One region of the Sporosarcina sp. SAFN-015 genome, then DNA from elsewhere that is predicted to be linked to it. Evidence: a T-box and tRNA genes for the amino acid it is inferred to sense, from the RefSeq annotation. Region 1 holds a T-box; the other holds one or more tRNA genes.
The links. The T-box of region 1 lies ahead of metG (methionine--tRNA ligase). A T-box ahead of a tRNA ligase gene usually reads a tRNA of that ligase, here a tRNA-Met.

Region 1 (4,601 bases):
AGCCGGAAGAAAATGAGAAGGTAACCCCAAAACATATAGCGCAATGCTTTATTCACCTAAACCCCTCCCAGTCTTCTCCTCGATGATTCGATTGACGTCGTCCTGTGTTAAATACGGAAACAAATTGTAGTGAGTGTAGTTCGTGAATGGTTTTCCTTCCGTAGTTGTTCCAGATATACGGATGGCGAAAGCAAAAGGGTTCACGAAACTTTTTTCTTTAAAATTGACTCTCAATGTCACAGATTTATCTTTTTCCAAATGAATTGGAAGCTTAAGGGAATCCAGCGATTGCTCTGTTTGTTTTCCGCTGATCGTGAAGTTGAATCGGTCTTCGATCGGTTCATTGAAAGGGAAGTCGATCTTCTCGATTGCCAACGTCTCTGTTGCTCGGAATGTATCCCAACTCGAACCGTCATTGCTGCTTCCGCTAGATGGTTGCTCCAACGCTCTAGTATCGTCATTCTCATAGTACTGCTGTGGATGGACGATCACTTCCCCGATGGACGCGGTTGATGATCTTCCGTCTGAATAAAACACAGCCATTTCATTGAATGACTGTATCTCTGTATTATCGCTGAACGACCGTAATTTGACGTTTATGCTTCTCAGCTCTTGATGTCTATAAGTGTCGATTGCATGAGGAGCGGTGGTGCTCGTAAAGAAATAGTCGCCTTGCGGAAAGCCTTCGACATCACCTAATCTTATGTAATTGATATGCGAGTGATCGTTTTTATTCGCTAAGTAAAAGAAGGTGACATAGTTATGGTCTTGTTCATCTGTTGTCGTTTCCAAATAATGATCCAGAAAAATGGGCTCTTCCAATTGTTTCGAATGTGCATATAATGAATTCACAATCCAGCTGATTGCAATAAGTCCAAGTGCCGCCCAGAAATAACGTTCTTTCACAGCCATCCCCCTTCCAGCCTTTTCCTTTGTCTGTTTATTGTCTCAAATCAAGTGGAGGAATGCACTTGTTTATTGAAAATTGTGGAGGAGGGGAGTTTATCACTACTCAGCTTATCTTTATCAACGTTCAACCATTTAGTAGGCAATCAAAAGCCCTCTCAAAATATGAGAAGGCCATAAATCATACCTGTTTTGAAGATTGCTCCTTCAGCCGCTCCAATTCAACATCGATTTGCCCAACATCAATTCGTTCAAACAGCGGCTTCACATATGCCAATGTCAATTCTCCGAGTTCGATTTCCTTCCATTCGGGTTTTCGCAGTTTAAGCATCGTTTGCACATCCTCACTTGAAAACGGTAGGAAAGGGGAGAGGAGCTGGGCTAAGTTTGCAATAATATATACACATGTTGCCATCGTCCGTGCACATGCCGCTTCATCCTCATTGATCTGAATCCAGGGCTTTTCATCGTCGAAGTATTTATTAGCTCGTCGAATGAAATCGAAAATCGTTTCGATCGCTTCTTTAAAATGCCCCGTCTCGATGCGCTCGCCGACAATGCGGTAAAGCTGCACAACGGTCTTTTTAATTTCTCCATTAATCACTGCAACGGGCACAACCCCGTCAAACGACTTATCGATAAATTTCAACGTCCGGTTCACGAAATTCCCGTATGCACCTAGCAGCTCCGAGTTATGGCTATAAATGAACTCCCGCCACGAGAAGTCGGCATCCCGGTTTTCCGGTGCATTCGCGGTCAAAAAATACCGTAATGAATCGGGATGATAACGTTCCAAAATATCCGGCACCCAAACTGCCCAGTTTTGACTCGTCGACAATTTTCGCTTCTCCAAAGTCAAATATTCATTGGAAATGACATGCGTCGGCAATGCGTCCTCTTTGCCAATCCCCATTAGAATGGCTGGCCAAATAATCGTGTGGAAGGGGATGTTGTCTTTGCCGTGCACATAGTAGGAGACTGTATCTTCATTCCAAAACTCTTCAAAATTGGTGCGGTTCAATGCGGCCCACTCCTGGCTCGCGGAATAATAGCCCGTCACCGCCTCGATCCACACATACACTTTCTTATCCTCATAGCCTCTGACAGGAATGCCGACACCGTTCGCCAAATCCCTTGAAGCGGCACGGTCACGAAGGCCTTCCCGTAAGTAACGCTCAGATTGATGGATCGCGTTTTCCCGCCATCTTCCTTCAGCTTTCGCATCCGTAACATATTGTTCAAGTTCATCTTGAAAAGCGCTTAATTCGAAATAAAAATGCTCTGTCTTCCGAACGGTAGGTTCATTCCCACAAAGCTTGCATGTGCGCTCCGTTAAATCAAGCGGATCTAAAATGGAACCACAATTGTCGCATTGATCGCCACGCGCTCGGCTTCCGCAATATGGGCAAATCCCTTCGACAAATCGGTCGGGAAGAAAACGCTCGTCAAACTCACAATATGTTTGTTCCACTTCCTTTTTGAAAATAAAACCGCGGTCCAATAACGTTAAAAATACATTCCGGACAACTTGATGATGAAACCTTCCGTCTGTCCGCGTGTATATGTCGTACGAGAATCCCAATCTCGAAAAACAAACTATAAATTCCGTATGGTAACGGTCCGCAATTTCCTTAACAGACACTCCTTCGGCATTCGCCCGTATCGAAATAGGAGTCCCATTGCAATCACTTCCCGAAGCGTAAAGAACCTTCTCACCTTTCAACCGGTAATACCTCGCCAAAATATCCCCCGGCAGCAATGCTGCAATATGTCCAAGATGCAGCGACCCATTCGCATACGGCCAAGCCCCTCCAATGAATACACTCATGTAATTTCCTCCTCTGAATAAAATAAAAAACCCCGTCCCTATCGATAAAAACCGATAAGGACGGGGTTTATAACCCGTGGTACCACCTTACTTCACAACTAGCTAACGCTAATTGCCTTCAAAAGTACACGCCAAAAAAGCGTTATACTTTGACGTGGATAACAAGCGCCAACTCTCGTCGCATCCTACTAGTCCAAAGACGTTCAGTGCGCGGCTCAAGGATCATGTTCAAAAGATTTGTCCGCTTCATTTCCACCGTCAGAAGCTCTCTAGGCGACATCCTCTTTTTACTTTTCCCTCTCATTGCCTTTAGTAAGATGTAGTTGAAATGATTATAGTCGTTTGATTCGGAGAAATCAATAAGTATTTACCAATTCGTAGGCGGGCGCTTTTGGTCGGTTCGGTCTTCTTCCGTCTTGTTGTTTTTATTTTTCACGTTGTCGTTCTTCCCGATGACGTCCATATCATCAGGACTAATATCGAATCCATACCCAAATTCCTCACGATCCAGCGTATTGCCTTTTTTGATTTTCTTTTCTTTTGCCAAGTCAGTTCACCTCCCGTATATGCAAAGCTTGTTCAACTGGGAGATGATTATTCATTCGCTTACTCCTCTTTCACCGACAATAAAAACGCATAAACCGCTTCACCTTTCACATCGTCACTCCATATCGCTTTGACGGACATGAAATACCTTCCTTCGACCGTGGGCACTTTTGCTGTGTCGCCGTTCACTTCCACAGTTGTTGTTTCGCCGTCTTTATGGATGAGCACTTCATATGCATTAGGTTGTGGGAAATCCTTTAACTCAGGAGTCACAGAGAGTCGAAATCTAATTTCCTCCCCAGGCTTAACTTGATTGGCGCGTTCATGTTCTAACATTTCCTGTGCAGGCGTCGGCTTCAATGAACACTTTTTATCCGCAGATTCCCAGCAATGCTTGTCATAAGACATCCAAACACTGTCATTGTCGTAGTATGCTTGAAGGTCGGGTTTAAAAGTGATTTCAGCCTCCTCCTCATTCTCCACCTCGGTCGTTTGAGGCGAAGGAGCCACTATTTCTTCTTCATCTTTTTCATCATCGCAAATGGTTGCGTCCCCTTGGGCGCCTTACCAGCCATTCCAATACTTCGCCGTTCCGAAAATAGTGTCCAATGAACTTGCAGTCATTACAAAAAACTTTGCATTCTCCTTTTCGAATGGATTGATAGTGTTGGGGGTGGCAAGTGCGGTCGTTTGGGCAGCGATTGCTGTTGTATCGGTTGTGCAATATCGATTTGCTCGGTAGGGAATATGCGTTGCTGCTCATCAGGGGATACTGATGAGCAGCTTTTTTACGTGGAGGAGAGTTTATCTCGGGTGTGCAAGACGTTATCACCGACTTGACAGAGTTTATCACCGACTCTCAGGCAGTTATCACCGACTTTCATCGGTTTATCACCGCTCAGGGCTAGTTTATCACCACTCATACCGACTTTATCACCACTAAACCATTTACCAGACACAATCTTAAGCCTAACAACAGCCATCTTAAGAATTTCTTCATAATTCCCATCATGAATTGTTAAGATTTAACCATTACAATTGGTATCATAGAGGAAAGCGAGGTGCGGATGATGGCTAAGTTCACAGTGCTCGTGGCGGATGATGATAAAGAGATCCGCGATGGGATTGAGATCTATTTGAAAAATGAAGGTTATAGCGTGTTAAAAGCGGCGGATGGGAAAGAGGCGCTTGATTTGCTCCAAACGAATGAAGTTCATCTGCTTATCCTCGACATTATGATGCCGAACATGGATGGGATTACGGCGACATTTAAAATCCGTGAGATGCAAAATATTCCGATCATCATGCTTAGCGCGAAGGC
Region 2 (4,601 bases), on a different contig from region 1:
GGCGTAGATGCGACCGGCAAGAGATCGATCATCCGGAAGTACGCGGTCCCTTTGGAAGTAATCGGATGGATTCTGATTGGATGTGCATCATTCTACGTTCTTTTCATTGTCCGGGATGGAGCGTGGAGGATGTACGATCCGGTCGCACAAATCTGCGGCTTGCTTCTATACGCTTCGGTTTTTCATCGGCCTTTCAGGTTTCTTGGAAGGATCCTGAATATGCTGATCATTAAACCGATATGGTTCATCATCAGTCTTGTGGCAAAAATTATTAGCCAAGTGTTCAAGCTGCTCGTCAAAATTACGAGAATACTCCTTACTCCATTTATCTATCTTTATAATAAAGTCTCTGAATCTCTCTTTAAATCTGATGAGATATGATGTATAATTACTAGACTTATCGGATTTCGTAAAGTGATGAGAGGGAGTGCAGGACATGGAGCAAAGGAAAAGGAAATCATCCACGACCGTTGCATCGATTGAAACTGAATATATCCGCTCGTTGCGTAAAAAAGAAATTTGGAGAAACAAGCAGAAAAAGCGGCTCCAACGAAAAATGTTCCTCTATGCATTGATCGCTTTCGTAGTACTCGGCGGATTGACGAATATGTATATTCAGCAACAGCAGACGCTACAGGAGAAGGAACAGCGAAAAGTGGAAACGCTCGCCAAGTTGGAAGAAGTGAAGGAAGAGCAAGATCTTCTGAAAAAACAGCTTGTAAAATTAGACGATGATGACTATATTGCCAAGCTTGCACGGAAAGAATATTTCTTATCAGATAAAAATGAAATCATCTTTACAGTTCCTGAAAACAAGAAGAAAAAAGACGAAAAAGATGACGGAAAAGAGTAGTCTTATTGACACTCTTTTTTTGTTGGCTATAATGAAAGTAAGGATCTTGCACTTGCAGGACTCGCCATTTGGTAAAAAGGCTTCTGAAAAGCGGCCGTTTAAATCTTAAGGAGGAGCATTTTTTTTATGTCAATTGAAGTAGGCAGCAAGTTACAGGGGAAAGTTACAGGGATCACAAACTTCGGTGCGTTCGTTGAACTGCCGAACGGTTCAACTGGTCTGGTCCATATTAGTGAAGTAGCGGACAATTATGTGAAGGATATCAATGACCACCTAAAAGTAGGCGATATGGTTGAAGTGAAAGTGATGAATGTCGGCACTGACGGAAAAATCGGGTTATCGATCAGAAAAGCGAAACCGGAAGCTGAACGTCCTCAACGCCCTCAACGTCCTCGTCACAGCGGTGGCCGTCCTAGCCATAACGAGCGTCCGGAGAATTTTGAGCAAAAGATGGCTAAATTCATGAAAGACAGTGAAGAACGCCTTTCAACTTTGAAAAGAGCAACAGAATCTAAACGCGGTGGCCGTGGCGCAAGAAGAGGGTAACTTGCTGGCTGTTTCAATTAGTGGAAATGAATCTCTTATGAGCGATCTAGCATCTATTTAAGATGTTGGATCGCTTTTTTGTTTACGATGTTTTAGAAATGAGAACTTTATCGGCTTAAACGAAAAGTTTTCAGAATGAACGAGAAGTTCTTTAGCTGAAACGAGAACTTATTGGGGTTTAATGAGAAGTCATTGCGTCTTTACGAGAACTCAGTGGGGTTTAATGAGAAGTATTGGGTAGAGTAAGAGAACTTTCCTAACCGGATCAAAGGAATTCCCTTGTATTTGGTCGAAATAATAATGAAAAAGGGGGCTGAATTGGAATGAACGAAATTATGAACAAACTTCGAAAGTATTTGGAATGGGCAGATTCATTGCACTCATTGACTGAACAACAGGCGAATGCACCTTACCAGGAAGGAAAATGGTCGCCGAAGGAGATTCTTATGCATATGGCGGAATGGGACAAGTTTACTTTGGAGAATCGGCTACATCGAATGAAAGAATCAGAGAAGCTTGAGGATGTGGAGTGGGGGCCCTTTAATGACAGGGCTGCAAATCTCGCAAACGAATACTCCTTTGACGAAGTGATCGCAATGGCAAAACAGCATCGGCAGCAAATTATAGAATGGCTTGAAGGTTTGGATGAAACGGAATGGACGAAGCCATTCAACATTGGGGAGCATGTTCTGACATTAAAGGAATATTTCTCAGATTTTGTTTGGCATGATACGCATCATAAGGAACAAATCGAGTCGATTCGATAAGTTTGGAAGTGTGTCAATGAGTTGTGCATCATTAGGAGAGTCTTGCGCGTGTAAGTAAGTTTCTGAGGATTTTTAGGGGTTTATGCGTTTTTCGGTATAAAAAAAGTTGACCTGTCAAATTGACAGGTCAACTTTTTCGATTATAGCGGCGGAGGGGGTCGAACCCACGACCTTACGGGTATGAACCGTACGCTCTAGCCAGCTGAGCTACGCCGCCATGTTGTTCAATTGTTTCTGAACGACAATAATCATAATACATGGCTCGACGGTGTCTGTCAACCTTTCGTTGGAAAATAGAAAAAGACTTCGGAACGAGTCGAAAGTTTTTTTGAGCCGCTTGTCAGGAACAGACAAATTCTTTGGCTCGACCTATGTATACTCAGGGACAAGTAGACATAGGGGGAATGTGGAGATGAAGATGATAGGCAATCTTGAAAGACCGGTGGGCCAGCAGATTCGTCAGGTGTTCGACACTGTGGGGAAGCGGAAGATGTATGTATTGGTGGCAGCGTTCTTTTTACTGAGTACGTTTTTCTTGTCGCAAGCTGTTCTGTTTGACGCCGCGGTTCCTTTTTTCTTGCCAATTTGGGCGTTAGCGCAGATGCGCTTCAGGAATCATCTCATTTATGTATTCATCGGGGGAATTGCAGGAGGGGCTTTCCTAGGGGTGGGACAAGCAGTGATCCATCTTATGCAATTGCTGTTGTTCAATGTAGTGAGCAAGCATCCTTTTATGAGGAAGTCCATTCCATTGACAGTTGCTGGGACGATCATTGTCGTTCAGTTTCTTTGGCAGTTTGTTATGAATAGCGGACATACGCCGGTCGATGTGCAATTGACCATTGGCTTCGAAGCGATATTAGCACTGTTCATGACGTTTTTCCTTTTCGTCGCTTTTCCTCACCGGGAGCGCATCTTTTTTGGCCAATGGTCACCGGAACGTCTTGGAGCGGTATGCATTGTAGGGATTATGGCGACGACGGGAATGGGCAATCTTATGGTCGGCCCGATTTCGATTTCAGGATTGCTTCTTCATCTGACCATTTTGCTCGCAGCTCTAGCCGGCGGTCTTCCTTTTTCCACTTCGATTGCAATGATGATTGCGGCGATTGCTGGAATTGCGGAATTATCGTTTACCGGCATGATGGCTGTGTATGGAATGACGGGCTTTTTTGCAGGTGCTTTACGCCGGCTAGGGAAATTAGGCATTGCAACAGGCGGCTTTGCAGTATCCGTTTTCTTCCTGTTATATGACTTTACTTTGCCGCTTGATAATTCCCATTTCTTTACGATTGGCTTAGCTACTCTATTATTTTTCTTCATCCCGACAAAAAAAGTGGAGCCGCTTAGTCGAATGATTACACCTAGCGGTCAGCAGGATATTTCAGTGAAGCGGCAACAATGGCTGACCGATCGTCTAGATGAGCAATTATCCGATTTTCAGCAGTTTGCCGAATTTATGTCCAATCTTGTAAATGATCGTTTCTCTTCAGATGATGGACATGCTGCACAGAACATCCCGTCGATTTGTCAGTCATGTTTTAGATATTCAAAATGCTGGGAGGGAAATGAGGAAGGGATGGCTCGTCTGCTTTATGAGTGGGAAGGGACCTATTCAGCAACTAAGAAAGCGGCACGCCATCGCGTCGAAGAGAGGATTAAATATAAATGCGTCCGCTCTGCGGGTTTGATCACCGAACTGGAAGAGTCGGCTTCCAACCATCTTCTAATGGGGCAGCTTCAGCATGGGCGGAAAATGTTAGCGTTGCAATTGAGGGATATGAGCAATCATTTAGAAAAAATCATGAATGATATTAAGGGCGATTTGTCAGTTAACCATCTTGCAGAGGAGGAATTGGGGAAGCATTTGCAGTCACAGGAAATCGAATATTATCAGATTGATATTTTATCAGAAGAGAAGGGAGCTTATCGAATCGTCATTTCAATTCCAGAAAGACGTTCGGATTTCGAAACAGATACTACAGTGGCAGAACGTCTCATCTTGCCGCTTTTAGAGGAGGTCTATCGCGAACCATTTAAAGTGGAGAAGACTGTCGTGCTGCAAGATCCTTTCCCGCATATTCAAATCATGCTTTGCTCAGCTGTCCGTTTTTCCTTGGAATATGGAGTAATGGCGACGGCTGGCGGAGGGACATTCCATGCTGGTGATGCTTATGAAGTGTTCCCTATCCACGATGGTCTCACCGCTGTTCTACTGTCGGACGGAATGGGTCATGATATGAATGCTTATCGGGAAAGCCGGAAAGTGATCCGCCTTATGCGAGAATGCCTGGACCGCAAAATGGATCCGGAAACAGCAATGCATACATTGCATTATATGATGTCGTTGAATGGGCTGGATGACATGTATGCGACGTTGGATTTGGCGTTGATCGACTTGCAAGATGGACGGCTATGGTCTTGGAAAGCGGGGT

Region 2: it has a tRNA-Met gene. The T-box ahead of metG (methionine--tRNA ligase) is inferred to sense a tRNA for this amino acid. The anticodon was not compared.

Annotation. Positions count from the first base shown of each region.
Region 1 covers NZ_JBPFDR010000001.1:542,295-546,895, reverse strand. The annotation lists gene ACR65H_RS02530 (hypothetical protein) at 1-56, opposite strand, end outside; gene ACR65H_RS02525 (hypothetical protein) at 49-906, opposite strand; gene metG (methionine--tRNA ligase) at 1,088-2,734, opposite strand; T-box leader at 2,788-3,047, opposite strand; gene ACR65H_RS02515 (hypothetical protein) at 3,102-3,281, opposite strand; gene ACR65H_RS02510 (hypothetical protein) at 3,341-3,790, opposite strand; gene ACR65H_RS02505 (response regulator transcription factor) at 4,351-4,601, shown strand, end outside.
Region 2 covers NZ_JBPFDR010000016.1:11,013-15,613, forward strand. The annotation lists gene yabQ (spore cortex biosynthesis protein YabQ) at 1-381, shown strand, start outside; gene ACR65H_RS18035 (FtsB family cell division protein) at 437-853, shown strand; gene ACR65H_RS18040 (S1 domain-containing RNA-binding protein) at 980-1,399, shown strand; gene ACR65H_RS18045 (DinB family protein) at 1,723-2,166, shown strand; tRNA gene ACR65H_RS18050 (tRNA-Met) at 2,310-2,383, opposite strand; gene ACR65H_RS18055 (SpoIIE family protein phosphatase) at 2,579-4,601, shown strand, end outside.